One region of the Clostridium sp. AWRP genome, then DNA from elsewhere that is predicted to be linked to it. Evidence: riboswitches for the same ligand, from Rfam matches in the RefSeq annotation. Region 1 holds a riboswitch; each other region holds the start of a gene.

Evidence for each region. A riboswitch is a leader RNA that binds a small molecule or an ion and turns the genes downstream of it on or off. The one in region 1 is predicted to bind S-adenosylmethionine.
Region 2: linked by a shared signal. The riboswitch ahead of metA (homoserine O-succinyltransferase) and the one ahead of DMR38_RS16055 (MetQ/NlpA family ABC transporter substrate-binding protein) in region 1 are both predicted to bind S-adenosylmethionine.
Region 3: linked by a shared signal. The riboswitch ahead of DMR38_RS01925 (methionine ABC transporter ATP-binding protein) and the one ahead of DMR38_RS16055 (MetQ/NlpA family ABC transporter substrate-binding protein) in region 1 are both predicted to bind S-adenosylmethionine.

What each region holds. Positions count from the first base shown of each region.
Region 1 is NZ_CP029758.2:3,476,769-3,481,959, reverse strand. Features, by position in the region: gene DMR38_RS16060 (basic amino acid/polyamine antiporter) at 233-1,690, shown strand; SAM riboswitch class I at 1,761-1,868, shown strand; gene DMR38_RS16055 (MetQ/NlpA family ABC transporter substrate-binding protein) at 2,004-2,825, shown strand; gene DMR38_RS16050 (CatA-like O-acetyltransferase) at 3,750-4,424, opposite strand; gene DMR38_RS16040 (YhgE/Pip domain-containing protein) at 4,670-5,191, opposite strand, start outside.
Region 2 is NZ_CP029758.2:2,745,215-2,750,405, forward strand. Features, by position in the region: gene DMR38_RS12460 (SPFH domain-containing protein) at 1-201, opposite strand, end outside; gene DMR38_RS12465 (APC family permease) at 440-1,792, opposite strand; SAM riboswitch class I at 2,042-2,149, shown strand; gene metA (homoserine O-succinyltransferase) at 2,375-3,292, shown strand; gene DMR38_RS12475 (ISNCY family transposase) at 3,605-4,978, opposite strand.
Region 3 is NZ_CP029758.2:415,748-420,938, reverse strand. Features, by position in the region: gene larA (nickel-dependent lactate racemase) at 1-1,056, opposite strand, end outside; gene DMR38_RS01930 (methionine ABC transporter permease) at 1,123-1,779, opposite strand; gene DMR38_RS01925 (methionine ABC transporter ATP-binding protein) at 1,782-2,738, opposite strand; SAM riboswitch class I at 2,818-2,918, opposite strand; gene DMR38_RS01920 (response regulator transcription factor) at 3,033-3,728, shown strand; gene DMR38_RS01915 (ATP-binding cassette domain-containing protein) at 3,815-4,738, shown strand; gene DMR38_RS01910 (ABC transporter permease subunit) at 4,731-5,191, shown strand, end outside.

The DNA of each region.
Region 1 (5,191 bases):
TTTACTAATAAAGTAAAGTTGAGATAAGGAAATGTTAGATTATAAAATTACTGCCATATATAATTTATCTGGCAGTAATTTTATAAATAAAAATGATTTCTAGACATAAAGTTACCGCATATTTTATTCAAAAATAAGTATCAAATTTAGAAATTTTTATATGAAAGTCACAAAGTTAACGCTTACTTAGTTTTACAAAAGATTATTGATGTTTATAAGGAGGAGTGTTAGTATGCAAAGTAGTATAGAAGGTAGTGTACAAAACCAAGGAGAAGGAAAATTGGGACTTGTACCTTTAATTGGATTAGTAATTGGTTCTATAATTGGTGGTGGGGCTTTTTCTTTTCCAGCAGATATGGCAAAGGTAGCAAGTCCAGGTGCAATTATTATAGCATGGATTATTACTGGAGTTGGAATGTTTACACTTGGTTATGTATTTCAAAATTTATCTCAGCGGAAACCAGATTTGGACTGCGGTATATATAGCTATGCTAAAGAAGGTTTCGGAGAATATACAGGATTTAATTGTGCTTGGGGACACTGGGTTAGCTCGATGTTAGGCGATGTTTCATATTTGGTTATGCTTTTTTGTACAATAGGATATTTCTTTCCTGTATTTGGAAATGGAAACAATTTATCTGCGCTAATAGGTGAATCTATATTAATATGGGGTGTTAATGCACTTATATTAAAAGGTGTAAAAACAGCTGCATGGGTAAACGTTTTAACTACTATTGGAAAACTTATACCTATATTTGTATTTATAATAGTATCAATAATTATGTTTAAAGTTAATATATTCAACTTGGATTTTTGGGGAAATATGAGCACTAATCTTGGAAGCGTATTGACACAGGTAAAGGGTACAATGCTTATAACCTTGTGGGCATTTATTGGTATAGAAAGTGCAGTTGTATTTTCAAAGCAAGCAAAAGTAAGAAAGGATATCAGTAAAGCCACTATAGTAGGATTACTAGGAGTACTTATTATTTATGTTTTAGTATCATTATTGGCACTTGGTACAATGGAACAAGCTCAATTGGCTGGATTAAAGAGCCCTTCTATGGCATATGCACTAGAATATATGGTTGGTAAATCGGGTGCTGTAGTAGTAAATGTAGGTTTAATAATATCATTATTAGGTGCATTTCTTGGATGGACTTTGATATGTTCAGAATTGTCATATTCTGCAGGCAAAGGTAAAGCATTTCCAAAGTTTTTTACAGAAGAAAATGCAAATGGAGCACCTAAAAATGCGCTTTTGGTTACAAATATAGTAACTCAAGTTTTCTTAATATGGGCTTTCTTTTCTAAAAGTTCGTATCAGATACTATACGCTATTGCAAGTTCTGCCGTATTAGTACCATATTTTTTTAGTGCATTGTATGCTCTAAAATTAACTATTACTAAGGAGACATATATTGCAGGTGATAATACAAGAATTAGAGATATGGCTATATCGGGATTGTCAGTTATATATGCAGTTTGGCTTATATATGCAGCAGGCTTAAGTTATATGCTTCTTCTTACTATATTATTTTCAGGTGGAATTTTAGTTTTTTATAAAGCTAGAAAAGAGGGAAATACAACTGCTTTTACAAATATAGAAAAAGGTGTAGTAACAATTTTAGTAATTCTTGCAGTTATAAGTATATATATGATAGTTGCAGGGAAAATTGCGATAAAATAGCAATAATGTTGTTGACATCTTTAAATTTCGCTGTTATAATGTAAATCACAAGTTAACAAAATTTAATATTAACTTATCAAGAGAGGTGGAGGGACTGGCCCTATGAAGCCCGGCAACCAATACTATTTTTAATAGTATAGTGGTGCTAATTCCTGCAGCATAAGCTGGAAGATGAGAGGATCATTGAGATTTTTAGCTCGAGGTTGTTCCTCGAGCTTTATTTGGTTTTAAATTGAAAATATGATATGAAAATTTTATATTTCAGCTTAATGCTTAGAAATTGTCTATTATTTTATAATTGGAGGGAAGCAAAATGAAAAAATTAATTACAGTTATTTTATCACTAACATTGATCTTGGCATTAGCTGGATGTGGTGCTCAAAACAGTACAAGTTCTTCAAGCAGTAGTAAAGGTGACGACAAAAAAGTAATAAAAGTAGGAGCATCTCCACAGCCTCATGCTGAAATATTAGAAAAGGTAAAACCTATACTGAAGAAACAAGGGTACGATTTACAAATAGTTCAGTTTACAGATTATGTAACTCCTAATAAGGCTTTGGATTCAGGAGATATAGATGCAAACTTCTTTCAGCATATTCCATATTTAAATGAATTCAATAAAAAGAACAATACAAATTTAGATTATGTAGCAAAAGTACATCTTGAACCTATGGGAGTTTATTCTAATAAAATCAAGAGTTTAAAAGATTTGAAAAATGGTGCTGAAATTGCAATACCAAATGATCCTACAAATGGTGCAAGAGCATTAAAGTTATTGGCTCATGAAGGAATTATAAAAGTAAAGAGCGGAGATCTTATTTCAAAATTGGATATAACTGAAAATAAGAAAAACTTAAAATTCCAGGAACTTGATGCACCACAACTTCCAAGAACTTTAACAGAAGTAGATGCAGCAGTTATAAATACAAACTATGCACTTCAAGCAAAGTTAAATCCACTTAAAGATGCTATTGCCATAGAATCTAAGGATTCACCTTATGCCAATATAATTGCTGTTAAAAAAGAAAATAAAGACAAACCTTATATTAAGGCATTAGCAAAGGCTGTTAACGATCCATCAATTAAGAAGTTTATACAGGAAAAATATAATGGAAGCATAATTCCAGCATTTTAGAAAATAGAGTTGTAAGTAAAAAGTTTACATATACAGCGGAGTATGCTGCCAAATTTCACTACTATAAAAAAATTTTAAATGTGGCTTCAATTTTGGCAGCATATTCACCTTGTATAAGTTCAAATTTTACTTAAAAGTACTATATATAGTAATCTAACTTGAAATAAGCTTATACGTATAGATATTTTTACAATAAATAGGCGCATTTAAATATTTTCTACTAAGACTTGTCAAAATATTTAATCGTGCTTGTGGTTGTAAAAATGTCAGAAGTATAAGTTTATTTTTTAGTTATAAATAATACATATTTTAAATTTTTATATAATAATTAATATTTGATTAATAAATATGTCTTTATACCCAGTAATAGAAAACATTAATTCCATAATAAAATTATAAAATTGGTAGAAATAATTAAGAACAATATGAGTTAATATCATACAATATAATGTGAAGAACTTTTATGGAGAATTATATATGGAACAAAATAAGATAATTTGAAATAACTCCACAAATTACAATTTAGTTGTGGATAGTTTTAAACATAACCGTTATGGCTGGTATGCTTATTTGTATAAATATTTGTATCTTTGTTGTTATTTACATTGTTGCCCATATAAAGTACCTGCTTATTGGCATCCATTTTTTTATAAATATGGCTTGCATATGAATGATGGAATGATACAAGAACGCTATTACGAACCCTCAAATAATGATATGCACCTTGTTATAAATTCTAATAATATAAAAAAGTTATCTAAACACTTTCGCAAAACTACTGAGCATCTTATTAAACAAACCACTATATATTGGCAATAAAATATTAACACCGAAGAAGGTTGAAGATGAAATTGGATTGCCTGCTGATGATAGACAAAATAAGAATATTGTGAAATATTATTGTCACTTTTGTGTTAGTTAAATTTATACTTCTGTACCTTTAATCCACACTTCAGGATGATTCATTGTCCATTGTAATTCATCTAAAAGCATCTTTATATGATAACCATCTACTGCAGCATGATTAACTGTAATAGATAAAGGCATCATAATTATACCATTTGTTTCAGTAAATCCACCAGATTCAAAAATTGGTGCATAATAATTTTTTGCATTTTGCAATTGCATTGATAAACTATTAAAACTAAACCACGGAATACAAGATATGATATAGTTGTTAGAAGGTGGTGCTTCCTTTGATAACATAATACCATGACTCTTCCCATACTGTTTCATGTCTGAAATATAATTTTTATAAAACACCTCAAAATCCTCATCATATTCCGTCCAAAGAAATGTTATTGTTTTATCATCTTTGTGAAATATTGGATAAAAAGGAGTTCGACAATCCCAATATCCTAACATATCATCTTGAATTGCCATAAGAAATTCCTGGTGTTTTCCAATAGCTCTGGTTACCAAATAAAGATATGTAGGAAAGAATTTTAAGCCTTTACTTTTTAATGTATCTTTAAGGATTGTAACATCAACCTTTACGTTAATAGAATAAATAAGTGTTGATACCGTTTTTGTAAAATAATTATATGTGTGTGCTCTTGGCCATGTCTCCATGTCAATAGTATGAAAACTTGTATTCATATGATTATACCTCTATTTGATTTCAATTAATTTATAATCAAATTATAACCTCATCTCTCATAATTTATCTAGCTCATAAATAATTCTGTAATAAAGTTGTCCATATTACATTTTTATCTTTTGCCATATATGAAGCTTTCTTATAAAAATCTCCATTAAAAGCTTCCAATTTAACTGCATTATCATATAAACATATTATACTATAATTATTTGTTATCAAGTTAATTATATAATTGTTGGTATTACTATAAGCCTGATTCTTTGAATTCACCCTCTGCTTTATCAGTTAATTTGTGAAGAGGCTTTTTTAAGACAGCAATAATCAAAAATGCACCTGCAAAAGCCATTAAAGTGAGAAAATCCTTATACACATTACTCCAAATAGGTCCTGCTATAGCTTCCCTGAATCCATTTATAGCATATGTAAAAGGCCAAAGTGGTTCTAGTACTCCAAATATCTGAGGTAAGGTTTTTACAGGATAAAGTCCTCCTGCCCCTGCAATTTGAAAGACCATTATTACAACTGCAGCGGCTTTCCCAATGTTACCCATAATAGATACCAATGTAACTACAATAATAGTGAAAGTAAAGCTGCAGGTAAATGCAAATCCCATCATAAGCCATGAATTTTCAGGCTTTATTCCTACTATATATATGTCTCCTAAAGTTATAATGGTAGTTTGTATAATTGATATTATTAAAAACAGAAGCAATTTCGAAAAATATTTATGTGACAATTTAACTTTTTCTCCACTTTCGAGATCTTT
Region 2 (5,191 bases), 730 kb from region 1:
AACCGTAACCGTTTGAAAATCTGAAGTAACTTCTTCAAAAATAAAAGGTGAATCCACACTTCCAACAGGGACAAGAACAATTGAAGTGGTTGGAACATAATAATAAAATGATATTCCAGCACCTTCCCTTACAATTTTACCATTCCTATACTTTAATACATACTCACTTGGTTGAAATTTTATAAATTTAAATCCAAACATAATTTATTCCTCCTAAAAAATATTATCAAACTTATGTAACTTAAATTTTCAAGCTGCTTCTTATCCATATTGTCACCTACATGCTTAAGTCTTGTTATTAACTATTTGTTATTAACATTATAATATTAACATGCATCTATGTCAATATCTTTTAATATAGATATCAAAAAATAAAAACAAAGGGCTAAATACTTTAACCCTTTGTTTTTATGCATTCAATTAAATTCTATTCTTATCCTTATTCCTCAATTTTTTCTTTACAAAACATAGCTCCAAAAATCATTACAACTGCAAAGACAATCAGATATGCAGCGACTTCCATTTTATGAGAAAAGCAAGCAGCAATTATCATAAAAACACATCCAGCTAAGGAAATAATAGGTGCTATAAATCTCTTAAATGGGTTTAAATCCTTTTCCTTTTTCATCATCATAATAAAAATAGGAATGTATAATGCATAGATAGTAACTATAGGTAATTCAGAAGAATCAAAAGAGAAAAATCCAAACCAAGGTTTTGTTAAGTTAGCACCATAAAAGTATAATAACCATATACCACAAAGAAGCAGTCCAAATACAGATGAATTAGTAGGCATATTTGTCACATTATCAACTTGCTTAAATACATCTGGTTTTGGTCCAATATTCCTTGCTGCTAAAGAATAAATACCTCGAGTACATCCCAGCATTAATCCATTTAAAGTTCCAAGGCAGGAAATGATAACAAATACAAACAGCAGTGAACCACCTACTGATGAAAAAACTGTTTGGAAAGCCAATTTAGCTCCTGCTTCACCGCCAGCCATCATAACCTTATTTGTTACTGCTCCAGCTAGTCCTACATAATAGAGTATGTAAATAATCATAATTACAAAAGTTCCTCCAACAAGCGCCAATGGAAGATTTTTCTTTGCATCTTTTAACTCTGCATTAATACTTGTAGCAATGATCCATCCTTCATAAGCAAAAGCTGTAGCAACAACAGCTGTAAACAGTGCATTAGAAGTATTAACTTCTTTTACTACCGTTGTAAAATTATATGCAATCATACCATTACCCACACCCACAACTGTTCCAATTACAGCCATTAAAGCTAGTGGAATAAGTTTTATAATGGTTGTACTAACTTGAAATTTACCTGCTAAAATTGGTGACAGTGAATTTAACGCAAAACTTGCTATCAAATATACGCCTGCAATAGTCATACACTCTCCACCTGTAATTGAGAATCCAAGTAATACACAAGTATATCTAGCCGAAATCCATGCTAATACTGACGTCAATGTTGGATAGTAAATGAGTGCCATAAACCACCCAACATAATATGCATACTTTTTTCCCAAAGTAGCTTCTGCATAATCTACTACACCGTTTACATACTGATACTTAGTTGCCATTACCGCAAAAGTATAGGCACAAGAAATCATAATAATACCACCTATAACCCAGGCCAGTATACCAAGTGTAAGATTTCCACCTGTTGCAGTTAAAACTTTTTCTGCTTTAAAAAATACACCACTACCTATAACAATTCCGATGACCATGGCTATAGCAGTAATAAGGCCATACCTTTTTTCTAACTTTGCTTCCATAATTAAATCCCCACCTCTTTGATTTATTAATATTATAATGAATATTGCTTTTATACATCATGCTGTCTAATCACTACAATCAGCATGAAATATTAATTTTTATTGTACCACAGAATTAAATATTTACCAACATTTCTTTTTCTTCATTGTTGTGAATTTTCAAATTATTTATTGATATTGAGACAACTTGTATTTGACAAAAGTTCAATTTTAGTATACTATATAATAAATTAAATAAAGTCAATTTAAATCTTATCAAGAGCGGTGGAGGGACTGGCCCTATGAAACCCGACAACCAACATTTTTCATTTGAATGTATGGTGTTAATTCCAGCAGATTATTTCTGAAAGATAAGGAAAATAGTTTCTATAATTAGTATTAAAAGTTGTTTTTCTTATGAAAGCAGCTTTTTTATTATACAAATTATTTAAATTAGCCTATTCCTTTGTATATCTATTCACTACTTAAATATTCAAAATAAGATTTTTATTTGATTAAGGCATTTGAAAAAATATCCTAGCATACTGACTAGTTATTTCTTTGAAAATGCCTAAGCTACCTATATATAAAGGAGGATTTTTTATGCCAATAAATATACCTAACGATCTTCCAGCCTCTAAAACGCTGAAGGCTGAAAACATATTTGTAATGAATGAAAGGCGTGCATTAAAACAAGATATAAGGCCTCTTAATATAGTCATATTGAATCTAATGCCGGTTAAAACCGTTACGGAAGTACAACTTTTAAGGTTGCTTAGTAACTCCCCTATTCAAATTGATATAACATTGATATATCCTAAATCCCACAGATCAAGAAATACTTCAGAACAATATCTTCTCAAGTATTATGAAACTTTTGATGAAATAAAAGATAGAAAATTTGATGGCATGATAATAACAGGAGCACCTGTTGAAAAACTGAAATTTGAAGATGTTGACTATTGGGATGAATTAACTGAAATAATGGACTGGAGTAAAAAAAATGTATATTCAACTTTACACATATGTTGGGGTTCTCAGGCTGGACTTTACCACCATTTTGGTATTCCAAAATATACTTTAGATAAAAAAATGTTTGGTATTTTTCCACATATAATAAATGAAGAAAATACACAGTTGCTTAGAGGATTTGACGATATATTTTACGCACCTCATTCAAGACATACCTGTGTAAAAAAAGGAGATATTGAAAAAGTACCTGAATTGGAAATACTTTCAGAATCAAAAGATGCCGGAGTCTATATACTTTCAACAAAAGGCGGACGTCAAATTTTTGTAACAGGTCATCCTGAATATGATACCTTAACATTAAAATCAGAATATGATAGAGACGTAGCAGCTAATTTGCCCATAGAGATTCCCAAAAATTATTTTCCTTATAATGATACAACCAAACAACCTAGAGCAACTTGGAAAAGTCATGCCAACCTTTTATTTATAAACTGGCTGAATTACTATGTATATCAAGAGACACCTTATAATTTGGATAGTCTTCAATAACATAGAAAAATGGAAATGACCTTTTAATAAAATAGTGTCATTTCCATTTTTTATAGATTTCTACAATTTCATAAATAGGTTCAAAATAACCAAAATCTATTTAATAAGTTTATTCATATCTTCAGCAACATTCATATTGTCCTGTAACATAATTAGATTTTTATGTCAACTAATTTTGAAAATGTCCCAAAAAGTTTTAATTATTAGCACCAGCAATAGCTGGTGCTTTGTTACGCTTATAACATTATTTTTAGGTATAGCAAACACATCCATCAACTTAAAGTTTTTTAAGTAAAAGGGCTTTTTAGTTCTTTAAGCTATGTTTTCTTTTTGTCTATGAGCCTGCTTATTGCAATAATGTTCAAATGAAGCCTGCTTCCATGGGTGACTCATCGGCGGTATATAGTGTTTCTTTGGAGTTTTTGAGGTCTTCGCAAGATCAAAATTTTTTGATGAAGGAACATGATCCGGAAGCAATTCAAGTGCATAAACTTTTTCGTTTGCACAAAAATATAGATCATTGTTAAATGCCTTTATTACTATACCGCAGGTACCTTTATGGTAATATACTGGGTGACCATTAGCATCTACTGGAAGATAATATCCTTTATTGTATTTTACACAACTCCCATTGTCTACTTTCCTACTAGCAAGTACACCAAGAATTAAATTGATTTTCTCAATATCAGGTTGCGTTTCGAATACAGATTTGATATTATCAACAGGTAAAGCAAATCGAGCATTGAATTTTTTTATGTAGGAGTTTAAAAATTCATTTGCCTGCTCAATCGTGCTTATACCAGCTAAACGCAATTCGATAGGAAGTCGTGATTGCAGTGTTTGAAACATTCGTTCCACACGCCCCTTGGCTTGTGGAATGCTGCTGGTTTTAATCTCAATTCCTAACTGCTTGCAGGCATAACCGAATTGGGTAAAAGTGTCCTCTTCGATAGAAGGGGATTTCTTTTGTTTATACTCAAAAACTGTACGCCTATCGGTGTAAAACATATAAGGAATACCATAGGTTTTCAATATTTGCTCAAGTACATGGTAATATCCATTTAGCGTTTCTTGAACATCGAAATAAGCACCTACAATAGCACCTGTGGCATCATCTACAGCTATATGAAGCTGACTTTTTTCTCCACCAAACCAAGGATGAAGAGAAGCATCCATCTGAAGCATTTCTCCAAAGTAGGCACATCTCGGACGCCTAGGATGAGCATCTTCGATAGCAAGAATAGAACTTTGAATAACACTAGCCTGCTTTTTTGACTTTGTAGATTTTTGCATATCTTTAAGTTTAGTGTATAGAGCCTTCTTAGAAGAACGTTTTGCCTTAGGAGACAGGATGAATTCCTGCAAAAGGATGGAACGTATAGTGTTTGATGAAACTTTGATTCCTTCAAATTCTTTTAAGAGTTCTGAAAAATGAGTTAAATTGGTGCCTTCATATTTTGTTCGATATAAGTCAACAATAGTCTGTTTTGTAGAATTATCTAAAGCATGGACAGGTTTTTTACCACGATTTCCATGTATAAAAAAGGCTTTTCCCTGCTCTTTATACCCTTTAATCATTCTGTTAATGTGCCTAACAGTACAGTTAATCTGTACAGCAGCTCTTTGCTTGTTACCATTGCTCTCTACTAATTTCTTGATTATGTTATATTTTGCATTCTCATTCATTGTTAAAACTACCTTTCTGATTTTGTCCACCTCACTTCTTAGTCATGAGGTTTTATTATACTATAAACTTATTTATTTGGGACATAATCAAATGCGGTATACTAAGACATTATCACAATTCAATCATATGTCCTGTAACATAATTAGATTTTTATTGACATTGAAAAACATAACATATATAATACATATTAGTTAATAAGAATTTTACAAAAA
Region 3 (5,191 bases), 1.5 Mb from region 1:
TTTATTTCTGGAAACTTCTGAAACTTTTTTTAAGAATTCTTCTGGGGTATTCAAATTAGCTAAATTATTATAAAAGGTTTCACCACCATGACCTTGACTGCAAGCAGACACCATTATTATTACGCCGCCATCCCTACAATTGGCCTCAGCTGCTGCCATCCCCTTAACGGATTGATATATATTTTGGTCAAGCGGATACCCTCCGTTAGTAGAAATGGAAACATCACCTACTAATTTACTCACTTTTGATAAATTATACACAAATTCACAGCCTTTTACATGGGCATCATTCGTATCACCTGCAAAAGCATTTATTATCTTTTTATCTTCATCTAGTGCTACATTTATTATAAAAGCCAATCCTGCCTTTTTAGCTGCATATAGCATGTCCTTATGAACAGGATTACCTTTTAAATTGCCAACTCTTGCAGAAGGATGTGCTACAAATTCTGCACAGTGATTTGCCAGGATGGTCTTGGCAGAGGCTATTCCAGGCAGCACACTCTTTCTACCTCCTGAAAAGCCAGCAAAACAATGAGATTCTATAAATCCTTCTGCAATCAAAAGATCTGCTTCAACTGCAAGTTTATTTACTATAAGTTCTCCACCAGATGGTAATGTACCTATCTTTACCAGATTATCTTCATTCTGTGCATCATGTATTACTATCTTTTCGTTTTTTACTATATCTTCTCCATATTTATCTACAAGTTCCTGCCTAGTAGTCGCCCTATGAAGGCCTGTAGCAACTAGTATAGTAATATTAGCATCAGAATTTGTGCTCCTTATTCTTCTTAAAAGTTCAGGCATAATAATTTTACTAGGAACAGGTCTTGTATGATCGCTGCTTATTATAACTATATTTTTCTTATTCTCAGCCAATTGTTCAAGTTTAGATGAATTTACAGGATTGTCAAGAGCTTTTTCTACTATTTCCAATTGGCCAATCTCTGCTTTATATTCGCTTGCTTTTGATTCAAGTATACCAAGTAAGTTGTTGTCATCTATTTCAGCTTCTATTATTTTTTTATGGTATGGTAATTCTATTTTAGCCATTCTAATTTCCTCCCATAAATATATTTTTAAAGTGATTCTACAATAATTACTTTATCAAACAAATAATTATTTGTTAAGCTTTTTATATATAAGATTTCCTATAGTTTGAAGTACCTGGACAAAAATTATGAGTATTATTACAGTGTATACCATTATGTCAGTCTGAAATCTATAATATCCATACTTTACTGCCACATCTCCAAGTCCACCTCCACCTACTGTACCTGCCATAGCTGAACATCCAACTACGCTTATTACAGTAAGTGTTATACCAAGCACTATAGATGGAAGTGCTTCTTTAATCATAACTTTAAATATTATCTGCATATTACTTGCGCCAAAAGACTTTGCAGCTTCTATTATTCCCGGGTCTATCTCTTTAAGTGAAGATTCAATTACTCTCGATGCAAAAGGTGCTGCTGCTATTGTAATAGGAACTATTGCTGCTGTTGTACCTATGGTTTTTCCAACAATAAGTTTTGTAAAAGGAAAAATTGCTATCATAAGTATTATAAAAGGAAATGATCTCAATAAATTTACTATTGCATCCAGTATCTTGTATACCACTTTATTAGGCTTTAATCCACCAGGTTCAGTTACAACTAGCAAAATAGCAGGTATAAATCCTATAATTACTGCAAGTATTGTAGAAACTATAACCATATAAAATGTTTGTCCAATAGCAGGAAGTAGTATTTCTTGAAATGTTTCACTAAATCCCATGTTTACTCTACCTCCCAATTAACATTTTTTGAAGAAAGATAATCGCATATACTTTCCTTATCTTTATCATTTACATTTATAACCAGACTTCCTAAAACATCACTGCGAAATCTTTCAAGTTTTCCCCATACTATAGAAAATTTTATGTTCAAATCTATAGCCATAGAGGTTATCAAATTATCCTGGCTTATTTCCTTAGGAAAGAATATTCTTATGTTTATACCTTCATCCGGAAGTAAACTATCATTTCCAAGCAGCTTCTTTAGATTTTTCCCTGGTTTTAAAAATATTTCTTCTACATTTCCCGAAGTTTTTATTTCACCTTCATCAATAATGGCAATTTTACTGCATATTTCTTTTATAACCTCCATCTGATGAGTTACTACTACTATAGTTATTTTAAATTCATTGTTTATTTTTCTTAAAAGCTCAAGTATTGACTTTGTAGTATTTGGATCAAGGGCAGATGTAGCTTCGTCACAAAGAAGTATACTTGGATTTAGTGCCAAAGCTCTTGCAATAGCTACTCTTTGTTTTTGTCCGCCGCTTAATTCAGAGGGCATGCTCTTTGCTTTATCACTAAGGCCTACTAAATTTAGCAATTCCTTTACCCTTGTTTTTATTTTACTTTTTTCTAATCCCCAGACTTCAAGCGGAAGTGAGATATTATCATATACATTTTTTCTGTTTAACAAATTAAAATTTTGAAATATCATTCCCAGGTTTTTTCTAAAAGTCCTTATTTCTTTACCTTTTAAGTCTTTTACTTCTTTATCCATTACCTTTATGCTTCCTGTGTCATAGCTTTCAAGACCATTCAAGCACCTTAAAAGCGTAGATTTTCCAGCACCACTGTGACCAACTATTCCAAATATTTCACCTTCTTGTATATGAAGATTTATACTTTTCAGCACACTTTTATTGTTAAAACTTTTGCCTACATTATTAATATCTATCAATCTTCTTTAACCTCCCATATCAATTTTAAGAAAAAATAAAAGCCCGAGAAAAATCTCAGACTTGGTTAACTCAAAATTTCTCTCATCTTTCAGCTCTCGCTGCAGGATTTAGCACCATTATACACTGTACTGGTTGCTGGATTTCATAGGGCCCGTTCCCTCAATCACTCTTGATAAGTTCAAGATTTATATTCAATTATGATTTTAATTATAGACGTGACCATTTATTATGTCAATACATCCTATCTAAAAATGTTATAATTGTCTTAACTCAAAAACTCTGGAGGAATACCTATGAACAAAAATATAAACATTTTAATAGTAGAAGATGATACAGATATAAATAAGTTATTATGCAGAATACTAGAAAAAAACAATTACAATGTCCGTAGGGCATTTTCAGGTACCGAAGCTGAAATGTGTATTGAAAAATATGACTTTCAGCTAGTCTTACTTGATTTGATGCTACCTGGCATTACAGGAGAAAAGCTTATAGAAAAAATACGAAAGATTAAAACTATGCCTGTCATTGTAATATCTGCAAAAACAGCTCAAGAAACAAAAATTGAAGTCTTAAAACTAGGAGCAGATGATTTCATATCAAAACCTTTCGATGTAGAAGAAGTACTGGCAAGAGTTTGTGCCCAACTTAGAAGGTATATGATATTTTCAAACTCAAATGAAAAACAAAACATATTAACCTATAAAAATATGACCTTAGACCGGGAAAATCACAAAATTTTTATAAATTCTCAGGAAGTAGTATTAACTATAAGGGAATTTTGTATACTAGAACTTCTAATGTCTTACCCCAAAAAAGTATTTACAAAAGCTAATTTATTTGAACATGTATGGAAAGACAAATTTATAAGTGATGATAACACCATAAATGTGCATATGAGCAACCTTCGCTCCAAAATAGCTAAAATTGACCCGGACACAGAATACATACATACTGTTTGGGGAATAGGTTTTAAGATGAAAGATTAAACTTAATGATTTCTTAAGTTTTTCTTTAATGTATCTTGCTGATTTTGTTCTAATATAAAATCAACAAGAAAACGGAGGTTGATATCATGAATAATTTAGTGCTTCATACAAAAAATCTTACTAAAAAATACAAAAATCACAAGGCACTTGATAATGTAAATATTAAAATAAGTAAAGGTGACATATACGGTCTTGTCGGCAAAAATGGCGCTGGCAAGACAACCCTTATGAGAATAATAACAGGTCTTTCTTTGAAAGATAACGGTGAAATAGAATTATTTTCAAGAACCAGCAAAGACGAATTAAACAAAGAGCGAATGAGAACAGGCTGCATAATAGAAACACCCAGCTTTTTTCCTTACCTCTCAGGCAAAAAAAATCTTGAATACTATAGAATTCAAAAAGGAATTCCTGAAAAAGACTGTGTGGATAAAGTGCTTAATATAGTGGGTCTTTCAGATACAGGTAATAAAAAATTCAAACATTATTCTCTTGGCATGAAGCAGCGTCTTGGCCTGGCCCTAGCTTTAATTGCAAGTCCAGATTTTTTAATTTTAGATGAACCTATAAATGGTCTTGATCCTGTTGGAATAGTAATGTTTAGAGATATATTAAAAAAATTAAACAGAGAAAAAAATACAACTATATTAATTTCAAGCCACATTTTGGGAGAACTTTCTCAGCTTGCTACTACTTATGGCTTTATAGATAATGGGAAACTCATAGAACAGATTTCTGCAAAGGATTTAGAGGAAAAGTGCAGAGAATATTTGTCGGTAAAAGTAGACGATGCAGCTCATGCTTCTCTTATACTTGAAAAGAATTTAAACTGCACTTCCTATCAAGTGCTTCCTGAGAACGAAATTAAGATTTTTAAATACCTAGATAAGCCTGAAATGATAAGTGAAGCTTTTATAAAAAATGGTATTAAAGTATATTCCATAAGTAAGACATGTGGAAATCTAGAAAATTACTTCATGGATTTAATTGGAGGTGACATCAATGCTTAATTATATAAAAGCTGAACTTTACAAAGGTTTAAATAGACTTTCTTATAAAGTTACTCTATTAGTCCTAGTTTTACTATCAGTGAGCGCAAATGCACTATTTACAGGTCCTAAAGTCACAGTTTTTGAATCTCTGGATATGGCTATGAGCTGCCTTCCTGCAGTAGTTTTTCTAGTTATGATGTATATTGATGTCACAGAAGAATTAAAGGATAAAACCTTAAGAAATGTAATGGTTTCAGGCTTATCAAGAGAAAAACTATATATTTCAAAAGTAATTATTCCTATAATTTTATCTTTTATAACCTGCTTATTAGTATTAATTTTTTTTGTAGGAAGCACCTTTTTATTTCTTAAACCCGGAAATTTAAGTCCTGCATTTTTAATAAACTTATCATTAAGGATTTTATGCGCCATACCACTTTATATAGCTGCAATTAGTTTTGGTGTATTCCT